DNA from 3 places in the Xenorhabdus cabanillasii genome. Region 3 is predicted to be linked to each of the others. Evidence: predicted binding sites of a transcription regulator. Region 3 holds the regulator's gene; each other region holds the start of a gene.
What was found. The regulator Fur, encoded in region 3, represses iron uptake genes when iron is present. The targets are predictions, from matches to a motif close to ATAATAATGAGAACNACTATCAA.
Positions count from the first base shown of each region.

Region 1: the regulator Fur is predicted to act here: its motif matches at 1,789-1,811, upstream of exbB (tonB-system energizer ExbB).
Region 2: the regulator Fur is predicted to act here: its motif matches at 2,353-2,375, upstream of BDD26_RS05845 (TonB-dependent hemoglobin/transferrin/lactoferrin family receptor).

Region 1 covers NZ_QTUB01000001.1:788,331-793,108, reverse strand. The annotation lists gene exbD (TonB system transport protein ExbD) at 127-552, opposite strand; gene exbB (tonB-system energizer ExbB) at 559-1,596, opposite strand; gene metC (cystathionine beta-lyase) at 2,004-3,200, shown strand; gene BDD26_RS03985 (DedA family protein) at 3,434-4,105, shown strand; partial or broken gene BDD26_RS19945 (NADH-dependent alcohol dehydrogenase) at 4,307-4,477, shown strand; gene dkgA (2,5-didehydrogluconate reductase DkgA) at 4,503-4,778, shown strand, end outside.
Region 2 covers NZ_QTUB01000001.1:1,183,350-1,188,127, forward strand. The annotation lists gene BDD26_RS05845 (TonB-dependent hemoglobin/transferrin/lactoferrin family receptor) at 1-2,282, opposite strand, end outside; gene BDD26_RS05850 (YtxH domain-containing protein) at 2,516-3,037, shown strand; gene BDD26_RS05855 (GNAT family N-acetyltransferase) at 3,235-3,672, shown strand; gene betA (choline dehydrogenase) at 3,827-4,778, opposite strand, start outside.
Region 3 covers NZ_QTUB01000001.1:4,248,208-4,252,985, forward strand. The annotation lists gene BDD26_RS18940 (efflux RND transporter permease subunit) at 1-1,318, shown strand, start outside; gene BDD26_RS18945 (TetR/AcrR family transcriptional regulator) at 1,366-1,956, shown strand; gene ybfE (LexA regulated protein) at 2,225-2,515, shown strand; gene fldA (flavodoxin FldA) at 2,690-3,223, shown strand; gene fur (ferric iron uptake transcriptional regulator) at 3,431-3,880, shown strand; gene BDD26_RS18965 (beta-N-acetylhexosaminidase) at 4,003-4,778, opposite strand, start outside.

The sequences.
Region 1 (4,778 bases), 3.5 Mb from region 3:
AAACATTTAACATTATCAATAAATGAACGCCATGACTCAATTTTGATTAAAACTACCCGATTTAACTATTCTGGTTAACTATTCGGGCAGTTTTTATTATTCAGATTGGATTAACCACTGATCAGATTATTTGGCCTCTACCGCTTCCATGCCAACCAGACCCACTTTCAGGTAGCCAGCCTTGCGCAGAGAATCCATCACGCTCATTAACGTTTCATAATCTACGGTTTTATCCGCCTGGAAGAAAATCGTGGTTTCTTTATTAGATTGGGTTGTTTGATCCAGTACCGAAGAGAGCGTACTATGGTCAACCAACTGATCACCGACATATAGCTGCTGATCAGCTTTCACCGTCAGAAAGACCGGTTTCTCTGGTCGCGGTTGTGGTTTGGCTGATGATGCAGGTAAATCGACTTTGATATCGACGGTCGCCAGTGGTGCTGCCACCATGAAGATGATCAACAGTACCAACATCACATCAATAAATGGTGTGACGTTAATCTCGTGTAATTCACCGTTATCGTCCAAATTCTCATTAAGACGTATTGCCATAATTGATTACCTTGCTTCTGCTTTCTCAGTTTCTCTGTCAGCCAAATCAAGATCACGGCCAAGCAACAGAATTGCCTGTGCTGCCATATCGCCCACTTGCCCACGGTATGATGAAATCACACGGGCAAAAACGTTATAGATAACTACCGCCGGAATTGCAGCGACCAGACCCAAGGCTGTCGCCAAGAGTGCTTCTGCAATACCCGGAGCAACAACCGCCAGGTTAGTAGTTTGTGAATGTGCGATACCAATGAAGCTGTTCATGATCCCCCAGACAGTACCAAACAGGCCGACAAACGGTGAAATCGCGCCGATAGTCGCCAGATAACCGTTTCCACGCCCCATATGACGGCTGATTGCCGCAACAGCACGCTCCATGCGGAATGAGGTACGCTCTTTGGTTCCATCTTTATCAATGCTTTCAGCAGATAAGTTGCGTTCAGACTGTGCTTCGTTCAATAACAGGCGGCTGATACTATTCTTACCGAAATCAGCGGCAATTTTCACGGCTGCATCCAGATTAGCAGTGTCTGCCAATGCCAGTTGCTCTCTGCGTAAACGGCGACGAGCCATGAATAATTCGCTTCCTTTGGAGAAGAAAAGTGCCCATGTAATAACAGAAGCAATCACCAAACCTACCATGACGCTTTTTACCACGACATCCGCATTCTGATACATCCCCCAAACGGACAGATCTGTTGCAAAACCACTGGATAAGTTTTCAGAACCTTCCACAACCGTTGATTCCGCTGCGTCTGTTTCTGTTATTTCAGTTACCTCGGTAGTTACTGTTTGCTGTTCAGCCGTCGCTGACGCATCCGTTTTCTGAGCTTCGCCTTGCGGTGTATCTGCTTTCGCCGCCTCTGCTTGCGCAGCCGCAGAAGATACCGATGTTGCCGGCTGAGGGGCAGCCTGATTTTCTGGCGCAGCAGCCGCTGTTGTTGGTACGGTATGAGCTGGTACGGTATTAGCTGGTGCGGTATTAGCCCACGCTGAACCTGTTAACCCGAGTGCCAATAGAATAGAAGCTGTCAAATTACGCATCAGTTAGCCTTACTCTCTTTTTTATAGATTCTGTTACTTAGCAATGAATCGCGTTTACTCATCTTGCTAATCCTAATATATCCTGAGCCAGAGCTCGCTTTTCCAACTGATAAGGTTCCGTTTAACCCTATTTCATGCTTTTCATCACGTGAGGGAAAAGTCCATTCCAAATGATATCAGACATTGAGCGATTTGATAGTAATTATCATTACTATTTAATAAAAAAGTGGTAATGAAAAGGCGCGATTTCACTACCACCCTCCTTTTCACTATCACCCTCCTTTTCACTATCACCGATCACCTTGAATTTTCGTCAAGTTGCAAGAATCCCTTTGTAAAAAACGTGACAAATCTTTTAACTTGCAATGATTATTTGAGTAATCAACGTTAATTGAGGGGAAAATTATATGGCAGAAGAAAAGAAACTGGAGACCAGACTGGTTGATGTCGGAAGAAAGCATAAATTCACGCTTAATGCTGTCAACCCTATTATCCAACGAACTTCATCCGTCATTTTCAAAACGGTTGAAGATCTGAGATATGCCATAAAACACCGTGCTAACGGTGAACTATTCTATGGGCGTCGTGGCACATTAACGCATTTTGCTTTTCAGGAAGCAATGGCAGAGCTGGAAGGTGGCGTGGGGTGTGCCCTGTATCCATCCGGTACAGCCGCTATTACCAACAGCATTCTGTCATTTGTAGAGACAGGTGATCATATTTTAGTAGCAGGGACAGCCTATGAGCCTACACAAGAGTTTTGCAATCATGTTCTCAAGAAGCTGAATATTTCCACAAATTACTTTGACCCAATGATCGGAAAAGAGATTGCCACACTTATTCAACCAAATACAAAGGTCATCTTTCTGGAATCCCCCGGTTCCCTCACGATGGAGGTTCAGGATGTCCCTGCTATCGTGCAGGCTGCCCGGCAGATTAATCCTGAAATTGTCATTATGCTCGATAATACATGGGCTGCCGGTATTCTCTTCAAGGCACTGGATTTTGGCGTCGATATTTCTATTCAATCCGCCACAAAATATATCATCGGCCATTCGGATGGCATGTTGGGCACGGCTGTCGCCAATAAGCGCTGTTGGGATCAATTGCGGGAAAATTCTTATCTGATGGGACAAATTGCCGACCCCGATACAGTTTATTCCGCAACCCGTGGATTACATACGCTGGCTGTCCGCTTAAAACAACATGAAGAAAGCAGTCTTGAAATTGCTAAATGGCTATCCCAACGGCCTGAAGTCGCTGAGGTTTATCACCCCGCTCTACCTTCTTGTCCCGGACATCACTACTTTCAACGTGACTTCACCGGCTCCAGCGGGTTGTTCTCTTTCCTCCTGAATATTAACCTGACTCCCACTCAGCTTTCTGATTATCTTGATAATTTACAACATTTTAAAATGGCGTTTTCCTGGGGAGGATTTGAATCGTTAATTTTGGGCATATCACCTGAATCACTCGCGACTTTACGCAACTATCATTTCCCTAAAAAAACAAGAACATTAATCCGTGTACATATCGGACTCGAAAATCCCCAGGATCTGATTGCTGACTTGGATGCCGCTTTTACCCGCATTGCTGTGCGTTAACATAAATAACTAAATACATAATGATCGTGCCCCTGAATGGCTATCTTCCCACTACAGATGGCCACTGTTTTCTTTCCTTATCTTCCATTGATTCTCTTCAAATCAACTCGCCTGCGGCAATTTTGCGGTACACTGGGACACATGTGCTTATTTGATACTTTTTGTTGTTGTTCAAAAGCTATTGTTCAAAAACTGTTGTGTAAAAGTATCGTGTAAAAATTACAGGATAAATAATGGAAACGTTAAGCGGGATCGTGCATGCACTTTGGCAGCATGATTTTACCCAACTCGCCAATCCCGATGTCATCTGGATTATTTATGGTGTCATCTTTGTCACGCTGGTGTTAGAAAACGGTTTGTTACCCGCCGCATTTTTGCCCGGTGATACTCTTCTGGTCCTTGCTGGTGCGTTAATAGCTAAAGGTGTTATGGGGTTCTTTCCAACCATCATTTTACTGACTATTGCAGCAAGTCTCGGATGTTGGTTAGGTTATTTGCAAGGACGTTGGTTAGGTCATACCCGGATCGTCAAGAACTGGTTGGCTCAACTTCCTCTACAGTATCGCCAACGTGCCAATACCTTATTTGCCAAACATGGCCTGGCGGCGTTGCTCATCGGGCGTTTTCTCGCCTTTGTCCGTACTCTCCTGCCAACTTTTGCAGGTATTTCTGGACTGAATAATAAACGCTTTCAATTTTTTAATTGGTTAAGTGGCTTCTTATGGGTCATCATAATCGTGAGTTTTGGCTATATCTTGAATCAAATCCCCTTCATCAAAGCGCATCAGGATTTGGTCATGAATATTTTGATGATCTTGCCTGTCATTTTGTTGATCAGCGGTCTTATCGCATCTTTATTGATGTATTGGCGTCACAAACAAGCGTCATCAAGAAAACGTAAATGAATATATTGGTTATTCACCGCTATTGCAAAACTCTTTGCTTTCTCTGGTTATTAACTCATCAATCCTAAAAGTTAAACAATTAGAGTCCGCTCCGACAGGTATCATGATTGTCAATGATTTGAATTCTGACCAAGTTTTGACAGAAAAATTAAGTAACCTTGAATAGAGTGGACTCTGTTACTGCAAGAAAAATAGGATGCCAAACGTAAAAAACTCCTGCAATATGCTGAACGTATTCGGATATTTCAGCTTGATGGCAGTCCAATACCGAGTATGCTCAGAAAACTAAAACAGCAAGGTTTGATTGTGTTAGGTGAACACCAGGATATTACGCTTGCTGCCAGTAAGCGAATTTACGAAGCGTCCATCTGATATGCCAAATCTGAAGGAGGTAAAAATGGGTCAGCAGACAATAATTAAACTCGCAGATGGAAACCTCATGCCACAATTAGGGCTTGGGGTTTGGCAAGCGAGTAATGAGCAGGTTGTTAACGCTATCCACACCGCATTGGAAGTAGGCTATCGTTCTATTGACACTGCGGCAATTTATCACAATGAAAAAGGCGTAGGGAAAGCATTACAAGAAAGCAATATTCCACGCGAAGAGATTTTTATCACAACCAAACTGTGGAATGATCGCCATCAGGATGCACAAATTGCATTGCAAGAAAGC
Region 2 (4,778 bases), 3.1 Mb from region 3:
CGACCAATACCAGAAACGTCTTCTCCTAAGTATGGATAGTAATCACGGTTGAACAGGTTATCTACAGTGATCCGGGCTTCAAAGCCTTTCATAAGAGGCGGGCGCCAGCTTGCAAACAGTCCGTGCAGGGCATAGCCTTTGCTTTTTGGCAGTGACCAATGCCATACTTTTGGATCGCCATCGACAGGTGAACGGTCTTGCTTACGGACAAAATCACCTTTCCAGCCCATCACCATCTGCCACTGTGGAATTTTGAACCCCAGCATAGCATGTGCAGATCTTGGCGGAATTTCAGCAATCCAGGTTTTATGTCCTATCCACGGATCGCGCATGGATGCATCACGCTGGCCACGTATAGTGGAGAAAGAGAATTTTCCAAACAGATTGTTGCTGTCATAGAAGGTCTCTATTTCCAGGCCTTCTATAGTATAACTTGGTAGATTGCGATAATTTGCTAATGGTTTTTCACATGAGTCACTCGAACCACTTTTTATGTGTGCTGTGCAATAAATCCCACGTCTTTTGAAGATTTCATCTTTACCACGATTACGGAATAAGGTCGTACGGATTTGTAGGCTGTCATTTTCAAACATCAGATTATCGTAATCGAGAATGGCACCAAGTCGTATCCCTGTCATTCTTTCAACCTTAAGATTACGGCTGGAGCCAGGAAGACTGGTTATTGCTGACTGAACTTCATACTGTTCATCTACCAGTGGGGCTCTCCATGTGCGGCTGATATCTCCAAATAATGAAAGATTTTTACTGGCTTTCCACATTATGCCCAAATGAGGTGTCCAGCCAGTATAAGTCACACTGTTATAGTCATGATTGACTTCAGGTGATTTGTTGTTAAAGCGAGGTGCCTTATTTTCTTCCCCACTATTTTTAACATGATCATAGCGAACTCCTGGTGTAACTGTGATGTTCCCAAGTTTCAAGGAATCCTGCATATATACGCTGTAAGTGTATTGATCACCAGCTGGCATATAGTAAGGTTGGTAATAGCCGTAATTATACTCAGCTTTATTTTTATTACCCTTATCGAACATTAACACGTTGCGTTGATTCTTATGCCAACGGGCTCCCGCTATTAATTCATGTTCGATTATACCTGTTGAGAACACGCTATTATTATTGGCGTCAACCAAATTGTCTGTGTAATCAGCCCAGCTTTTATTACCCATTAACCCACTGAAAGAGGATGAGGATGAAGCATTCTCAGGGCGACTATCGTTTTGCTTGGTTTTGGAATAAGCATAGGTGAGTGTTAAATTTATCCATGGATTGTCTTCCGGTGCGATATTCCATTTGGCGGAATAGTTTTGATCGATTTGATCACGGAAGACCAGTTTTCTTTTCCAGGCACCATCCCAGCCATATTGTTTGACTTCAGCATCAGATGGAACTTTCATTTTATCCCGTTTAGCTGCCCAGGGTTGCCAGCCATCCGATTCAGAGCGCATAGCGGACAAGCTCACCGTATGTGTATCACTGGGATAAAAGTTGGTTTTCAATAAATAAGATGTTTGGTTGTTTTGTGAAAATTCAAAACGTGTACCATCAGGACGCTTGATATTATGACCATCGCGTTTGCTGACATATAGCAATCCATCAGCATAGCCGTTGGGATCTCTGCCGTATAATGCAATGCTGTTGATCCATTGTCTGTCATTGGTGTGGTAACTTTGTTTAATAAAGCCACCCCAATCCTCATCAGGGCGTAGTAAATCACTGGCATCTTTTGTCACAACTTTGACAGAGCCACCAAATCCACCGTTGCCATTCAATAAGTTGTGTGGCCCTTTATCCACATCAATACGTTTGATTAATTCAGGTTCAATAAAAATAGAACCCTGACGATATTTTTCGAATCCTTTTGGCGCATCATCCAGTGTGATTTTGACATCTTCTGATTCTCCCATTCCCCAGATATTTAATGTTTGTCCACCGGGGCGCGGTGAACCTGACATTGAAACGCCGGGAAGCTGCTCAAGCAATTGAGCAATATTATCCGCCTGAGTCCGATCGATATCTTCCTTTTTGAGTGCAGAACTACCCGCACTGGTACTATTACGTGTACTTCCTGTAACCGAAAGAGTCGATAGTTGTATTACCTTATTTTTCTTTTCTGATTTCCGTTCTGAGGGGTTTTCAGTTGCTAAAACCTGGCTGGAAAAGATAGCACCCAACATCAGCGTACCTGAGAATGTACCGCTTAAAATTTTTCGGATAAGGATCGCAATTGGGCGTTTTTCTAAATATTGACTATTATTTGCCATAAATTTCCCGAAATGTGTCTGTATTAAATATTGCATTGCTATAAGTCACCCAGGAAATCAAATCGGGCAAATAAAAATGAGAATTATTTTTATTTGTATGGTTTTTGTCGATATGATTTTATTGGCATGATTTTATTGGCATAGTTTGCTGCAAAGTGCTTATGGGATGTTGTGGCATAACAACCAGGACACTCATTCGCAAGGTCATTTCCGTAATTTCAAGGGGTTAGTCAATGAAGAAGATTCTTAGTACGCTGTTCTTGGTAGGAATTGTGGCATTTATTGCAGGCTGTGATGACGCTTCCAAAAAAGCGGAGGATTCAACCCATCAAACTGAAGATAATACATCTCAAATGAAAACGGATACTGAGCAGAAAAACTCAGAAGTGACGGATAATGAAAAAGAAAAATCACAGGACATGAAAGACAATGCTACGGGTGGAAAGCGTGAGTCGGTAGATAAATCCAAGGAAAAACAGGGTAATATAAACCATTCTACTCATGATGCGGTAAGTCAAACGCCGTCTTCCAAGACGGCTGATATAAAGGGCAATGTGACAAAATCCCTAAATGATGCAGCGGATAAGATGACAGCCAAAGCGGGGGAGATACAACAACAGGCCACGGATAAAATTAATCAGTTTGCAGATGAAGTAAAGTCGAAGTCGAAAGAAATAAAATCTGATACCGATAAAAAAACGGATGATTTAATCAACAGCCTTAAAGGTGATAATAGTAAAAAAGAGGAAGGTTAATTTATCAATTTGATATCTTATCTGTGTATGATGGTTTTAGTATTAGAAGGGTGATCTGAAAATGATTGCCCTTATTTTTTTACATATAATTTTTTTCATAATTCGTAAGAATAGCTTTCTATTCCTCTGGCTTGACTTACTTATCTATTTAAAAGTAGGTTAGGGTTTACTTTGCAAATCACACTCAGGACATAATAATGCAGATAAAATACAGTATAGGAAGACAGAATCCCGAGTTAATTCAGCAGGCATTTGACATTCGCAGACAGGTATTTACGGATGAACAGGGGTTTGCGGCTGATATTGATATCGATGGGTATGATGATATTGCCCTGCATGTAGTGACATATGACGATGAAAAGCCAATCGCAGTCTTAAGGGCAATCACCAGTGACAATAATATGCTTAAAGTCGGTCGTGTTGCGGTATTAAAGAAATATCGCGGTCGGGGAATTGGTCATAAAGTTATGGAATTTATTGAAGATTATGGTCGCAAAAATAATATTGCGGCCATCGGATTATCTTCTCAATATCATGCGAAACCGTTTTATGAAAGCCTCGGTTATCAAGCCCGTGGAGAGATTTATTTGGAAGATGGAGCAGAACATATTTTTATGATTTTGGATTTAGCGTAATCAAACACGAAAAAAACGAAAGTGAACTGCTCTTAAACCAGGCAGTAATTATTACTATTTGAAATATCAATACGGGAAAAGTGACTATGCAAATTTTAGCAATATATTCCAATTTTCCCGTACTGATGATTTATTCCGTTTTTATTAATCTGAGTTATTGATAATTTTTGTTCGTCAATTGACGCGCAGGAGCGTCATTGGCAACATAATATTTCACCTGACAGCGAGGCAGGGGAGCATGTCCCCGGATCTTGTCAGCAATTTTCTCTGCCATCATGATAGTGGTGGCATTCAAATTACCGGTAATAATTTCCGGCATAATAGATGCATCAATAACACGCAGGTTTTCAACACCATGCACTCGTCCTTGACCATCAACAACAGCCATTTCATCAAATCCCATCTTACAACTACAGGATGGGTGAAAAGCCGTTTCGGCACGCTCCCGAATAAAGGCATCCAACTGCTCATCTGTCTGGATATCAGCTCCGGGGCTTATTTCCCGACCACAATAAGGCGCAAGTGCGGGTTGTGCCATGATTTCCCGTGTGATGCGAATGGCATCGCGGAATTCCTGCCAGTCCTGTTCTGTAGACATATAGTTGAATAAGATACTTGGGTGCTGGTGCGGATCACGTGATTTTATTTTCACCCGGCCTCTGCTTGGGGAACGCATTGAGCCAACATGGGCCTGAAAGCCATGTGCATTAACTGCATTACTGCCGTTGTAGTTAATGGCAACAGGTAAGAAGTGATACTGAATATTGGGCCAGGCAAATTTTTCACTGGTGCGGATAAAACCACCGGCCTCAAAATGATTGCTGGCACCAATACCAGTCCCTGTCAATAACCATTCAGCCCCAATCATCGGTTGGTTATACCATTTCACCGAAGGATAGAGAGAAACAGGTTTGAGGCACTCATATTGCAGGTACATTTCAAGATGATCCTGAAGATTTTGTCCTGCACCGGGCAAAATATGTATCGCAGGAATACCAAATTCTTGCAATACATCTTCAGGGCCAATGCCTGAACGCTGCAAAATTTGCGGGGAAGCGATGGCTCCGGCACAGAGCAAAACTTCTTTGCGTGCTGTAGCCTGTGCC
Region 3 (4,778 bases):
TATTTTCTCTATTGCAGGTGTTGAAGGAACAGCCGGCGATATTAGCCAAAGTAAAAGCACTATTATCGTCAATTTAGTGCCCATCAATGATCGCAAATTGTCACAAAAAGAGTTTGAACAGTCACTGACGCCTATCTTAGATGCAACACCGGATATTCGCTATATCTTTGGCAGCAGTGATGGCAACCGGGATGTTTCGATTGTTTTAGCCAGTGATTATCCAGAAATTCTGGCTCAGACAACCAGGCAGTTGCGTCAGGAAATGATGCAGTTGAATGGATTAAAGAATATTCAAATTTTGCAACCATTACCCAAACGGGAAATTATTATCACTCCGAATATTGCTGAGGCTGCCAGAGCGGGGGTAACAACAGATGCTATTGGTTCAGTAATCAAAACCGCAACCATCGGTGAAATCAACGCCAATGTCTCTAAATTTAATTTACCGGACAGGCAGGTTCCGATCCGTGTTTTATTATCCAAAGAGGACAGAGATAATCTGAACGTGCTGAGTAATATGTACGTTAACAGCACATCCGGGGTTAATGTCCCTATAAAATCGGTCGCTGAGATCTCTTTTGGTTCAGGGCCTGACACCATAGAACGCATTGCCAGACAACGTAAAGCTGTGATTGAGGCTGATCTTAATGGTATCGCAATTGGCACCGCTCTGGAGCAGATCAATCAATTACCAACATTGAAAAAATTGCCACCTGAAGTTAAAAGAATTCAATATGGTGATATTGAATACATGAATGAGATGTTTGAACGCTTCTCTACCACTATGATGCTCAGTATCCTGATGGTATTGGCTATTCTGATTATTCTGTTCAAAGATTTCTTACAACCAATGACGATTCTGATTGCCCTGCCATTTGCTATCGGCGGTGCCATTATCGCTTTACTTATCTATAATGCCACAATTGATATGCCGGTTATTATCGGCATATTAATGCTGATGGGAATTGTCACCAAAAACTCAATCTTGCTGGTTGAGTTTATTCTCGAAAAATCCCGCTCTGGTATGTCACGAACTGACGCTATTATTCAGGCAGGAAGAGAGCGTGTCAGGCCAATTATCATGACAACAATTGCCATGATTGCCGGGATGATCCCTCTGGTGATCACCAGCGGCGCGGATACCAGTTTCCGTGCGCCGATGGCGATTGCCGTCATTGGTGGGTTACTCAGTTCAACACTGCTAAGTTTGCTGTTTGTGCCCGTTATTTACAGTTATGTGGATGATTTTAAAAACTATATCACTCCATATCTTAGAAAATTGTCATCGGTAACAAAAGACGATCTCAATTATCATTGACAGATGAATCAATTTGATTCTGTATCTAGCCTTTGGAGGAATATAAGGTGAAAAAACAGACCGAAAAACAGCGGGCTAAACGTAAACATATTATTGCTGCGGCTATCTCCTGTTTTATCGAGAAGGGATTTCATGCAACATCAACAGCAGAAATCTGCAAAGCAGCAGGTATGAGTCCCGGAAACCTGTTTCATTATTATCCAACCAAGAGTGCCATTATTGAAGCGATTGCAGAAGAAGACAGCCACGACTATGACGAAATTTTGGCTGCCTGTCATGATGAAAATTCAGTGGTTGCCACAATAGAAAAATTGTTGGCAAAGCTGATACAGCTCTATAACGAACCCGGCTATGCACGCCTCAGTATTGAGATTATCGCTGAGGCCAGCCGGAATCCTGCTATTAATAAGATATTTATCGAGAATGAGAAAAAAGTCCGGGAGCGTTTAACGTTATTACTCAATAAAGGCATTGCGAACGGGGAAATTGATAAAAAACTTAATGCTGAACAGACTGCTTCCTGGTTGATGATCGCCGTTGACGGCGCTATCGGCAAGCAAGTCATGGGATCTGATTTTGAGTGGCGTGAGAGCCTTGAAGCTTTTACTTATATGATACGAAAAGCCTTTACTCCATAACCCTTACAACCGCTTTCTGATTAAGGCATTTGCCTTAATCAGACCAGCGCTATTCCCTTTTCTCCGTTTTATTTCTCTTTCATACCGTACTTGTTATACATCACCCTATACACCACTTTCCCTACATTATTATGTCTGAATTATGACTGAACCCGACAATCCCTCTTATCAACCAACAATCTCTCCCATCAACCAGTAGCGACACGCGTCCAGCTAAGGTATCATTGCCCGCTATATTATTGGTACACGCCCTTTATCAATCGAATTTATGGCAAAAGAACAAACTGATCGCACCACACTGGATTTGTTCGCAGATGAACGCAGGCCAGGGCGACCTAAAACAAATCCGTTGTCCAGAGATGAACAGCTTAGGATCAACAAACGCAACCAGTTGCGCCGGGATAAAGTCAAAGGACTACGTCGGGTGGAACTAAAACTCAATGAAGATGCTGTTGGTGCTCTCAACCATCTGGCAAAACAGCGCAATATCAGCCGCAGTGAATTGATTGAACAAATGTTGCTGGCCCAACTGGCAACAGAGGATCACCTTGCCAATTAACGGCTTTAATTCAACAGAGTGAAGCCGCGTCACCACACAAATCTGACAGATTTGTCACTGATGTTTGGTCAAAATAACGTTTTTCATTTTAATAAAACTGCTATTTTTCCTGCTGATTTCAGCGTGACGTGTATGGATTTAATACACTAATAGAACAAGAGGTTAATCTACTTTATGGCAATAATAGGTATATTCTTCGGCAGCGACACTGGCAACACAGAGAACATTGCCAAAATGATCCAAGAAAAACTGGGCGGTGCTGATGTTGCGGAAGTTCACGATATTGCCAAAAGCAGCAAGGAAGATCTTGAAGCCTTCGATATCCTGCTGCTAGGCATTCCAACCTGGTACTACGGTGAAGCTCAATGTGACTGGGATGATTTCTTCCCGACTCTGGAAGAGATCAATTTTGAAGGGAAGTTAATTGCCCTGTTTGGTTGTGGTGATCAGGAAGATTATGCAGAATATTTCTGTGATGCTATGGGCACCATCCGCGATATTATCGAACCTCGTGGTGCAATTATTGTTGGTCACTGGCCAACTGAAGGGTATCACTTTGAAGTATCCAAAGGTATGGCTGATGATAATCACTTCATTGGTCTTGCTATTGATGAAGATCGCCAACCAGAATTGACCGAAGAGCGTGTTGATGCTTGGGTACAGCAGATTAAGGCTGAAATGAGCCTGTCAGAAATCCTCGGCGCATAATAAAAGATGCCCTCGTGTGTGTATAAGGAAACAATTACCTTTTGCGCGGGATAATTCTTGAATTATGTGTCATGATAGCGAAGCGGGCATGGTTTTCATTTTCAATATCCGTGCCTATAATCTACAGCATGAAACTAAATCATGATTCTCTCACGATACCCCAAGTATCACAAGTTCACTAAACTCAAGTTACAGGACTAAATCCGCATGACCGACAACAATAAAGCATTGAAAAATGCTGGACTTAAAGTAACACTTCCTCGCCTGAAAATTCTGGAAGTGCTACAGGATCCAGAATGCCATCATGTCAGTGCGGAAGATCTCTACAAAAAACTGATTGATATCGGTGAAGAGATTGGCCTCGCCACTGTCTATCGCGTGTTGAACCAGTTCGATGATGCCGGCATTGTTACTCGCCACAATTTTGAAGGCGGTAAATCGGTTTTTGAACTCACTCAGCAACATCACCACGACCATCTGATTTGTCTCGACTGCGGCAAAGTGATTGAGTTCAGCGATGAGTCCATTGAAGAACGTCAGAAGGATATTGCTGCACGTCATGGAATCAAGTTGTCAAATCATAGTCTCTATTTGTATGGTCACTGTACTACAGGTGATTGCCGTAAAGATAGTACGTTACATGATGAGAAAGCATGATAAGAAGGCACGATAAGAAGTAATACATACGATTTACTACTCACTTCCAATATCTGCTCTTGTCGAAAGAAGCTGCTGCCGATTAGCCTAAGCTAATCGGCAGGTTGCTTTTTTACAAACGATTATTTTTGATATACATCTTCAATTCGGCTGAAACGTTTACCATCAGTACTAACAGAACGGACTTTCACTTTACCTTCGACGTGCGGTCTTTGTCTGTCATCATAAATTTCCCAGGTTTTACCATCATTCAACGAATACTGAATTGCCAGCCCGGGCAAAGCAATGTTCGCTTCCAATGTCCCTGACACAATCCTTGCCCCTGGTATTGGTAATCGATATGCAACATGCGCCTTATCCAGTTTTGCCATCTCACGTTGCCCCATTAAATTGGCAAAACGGCGCCAATCATTATTGAGTTTATCGGTTTCAACATACCGTGTGACTCCGCCTTTATACTCTCTGCCCTGCTGGTAATTCTGTTCCCATTCAGCCTGATGCCACGCACGTTCCGCCAGCGGCAGTAAACGCGGATAAATCATATATTCCATTTGCTGATCAGTCCGCACTGTTTCACTCCATAATAGACCTGACACCCCATACGCCCCCGGCCAACGTTTATTACTGGTGGTATTGAAATAGTTGCCATTGATATCCACCGAAGTTTCGGCATTTTGTGGCATATTATCTGGTGCAAAACTGAAGATTTTGGCTTCATCATTAAAACGAGATGCCCAATAATAGCCCCGCTCTTTGGGATTGACTTCGTACGGCATATCTAGGTAAACATAATCAGGGCTGGAAACAACAACACGATAGCCCTTGTTTGCCCAGTCATTAACGGAATCATAACCTCCCCAATAGAGAGTATCCCAAAAGTTTACCGTAACGTACTGAG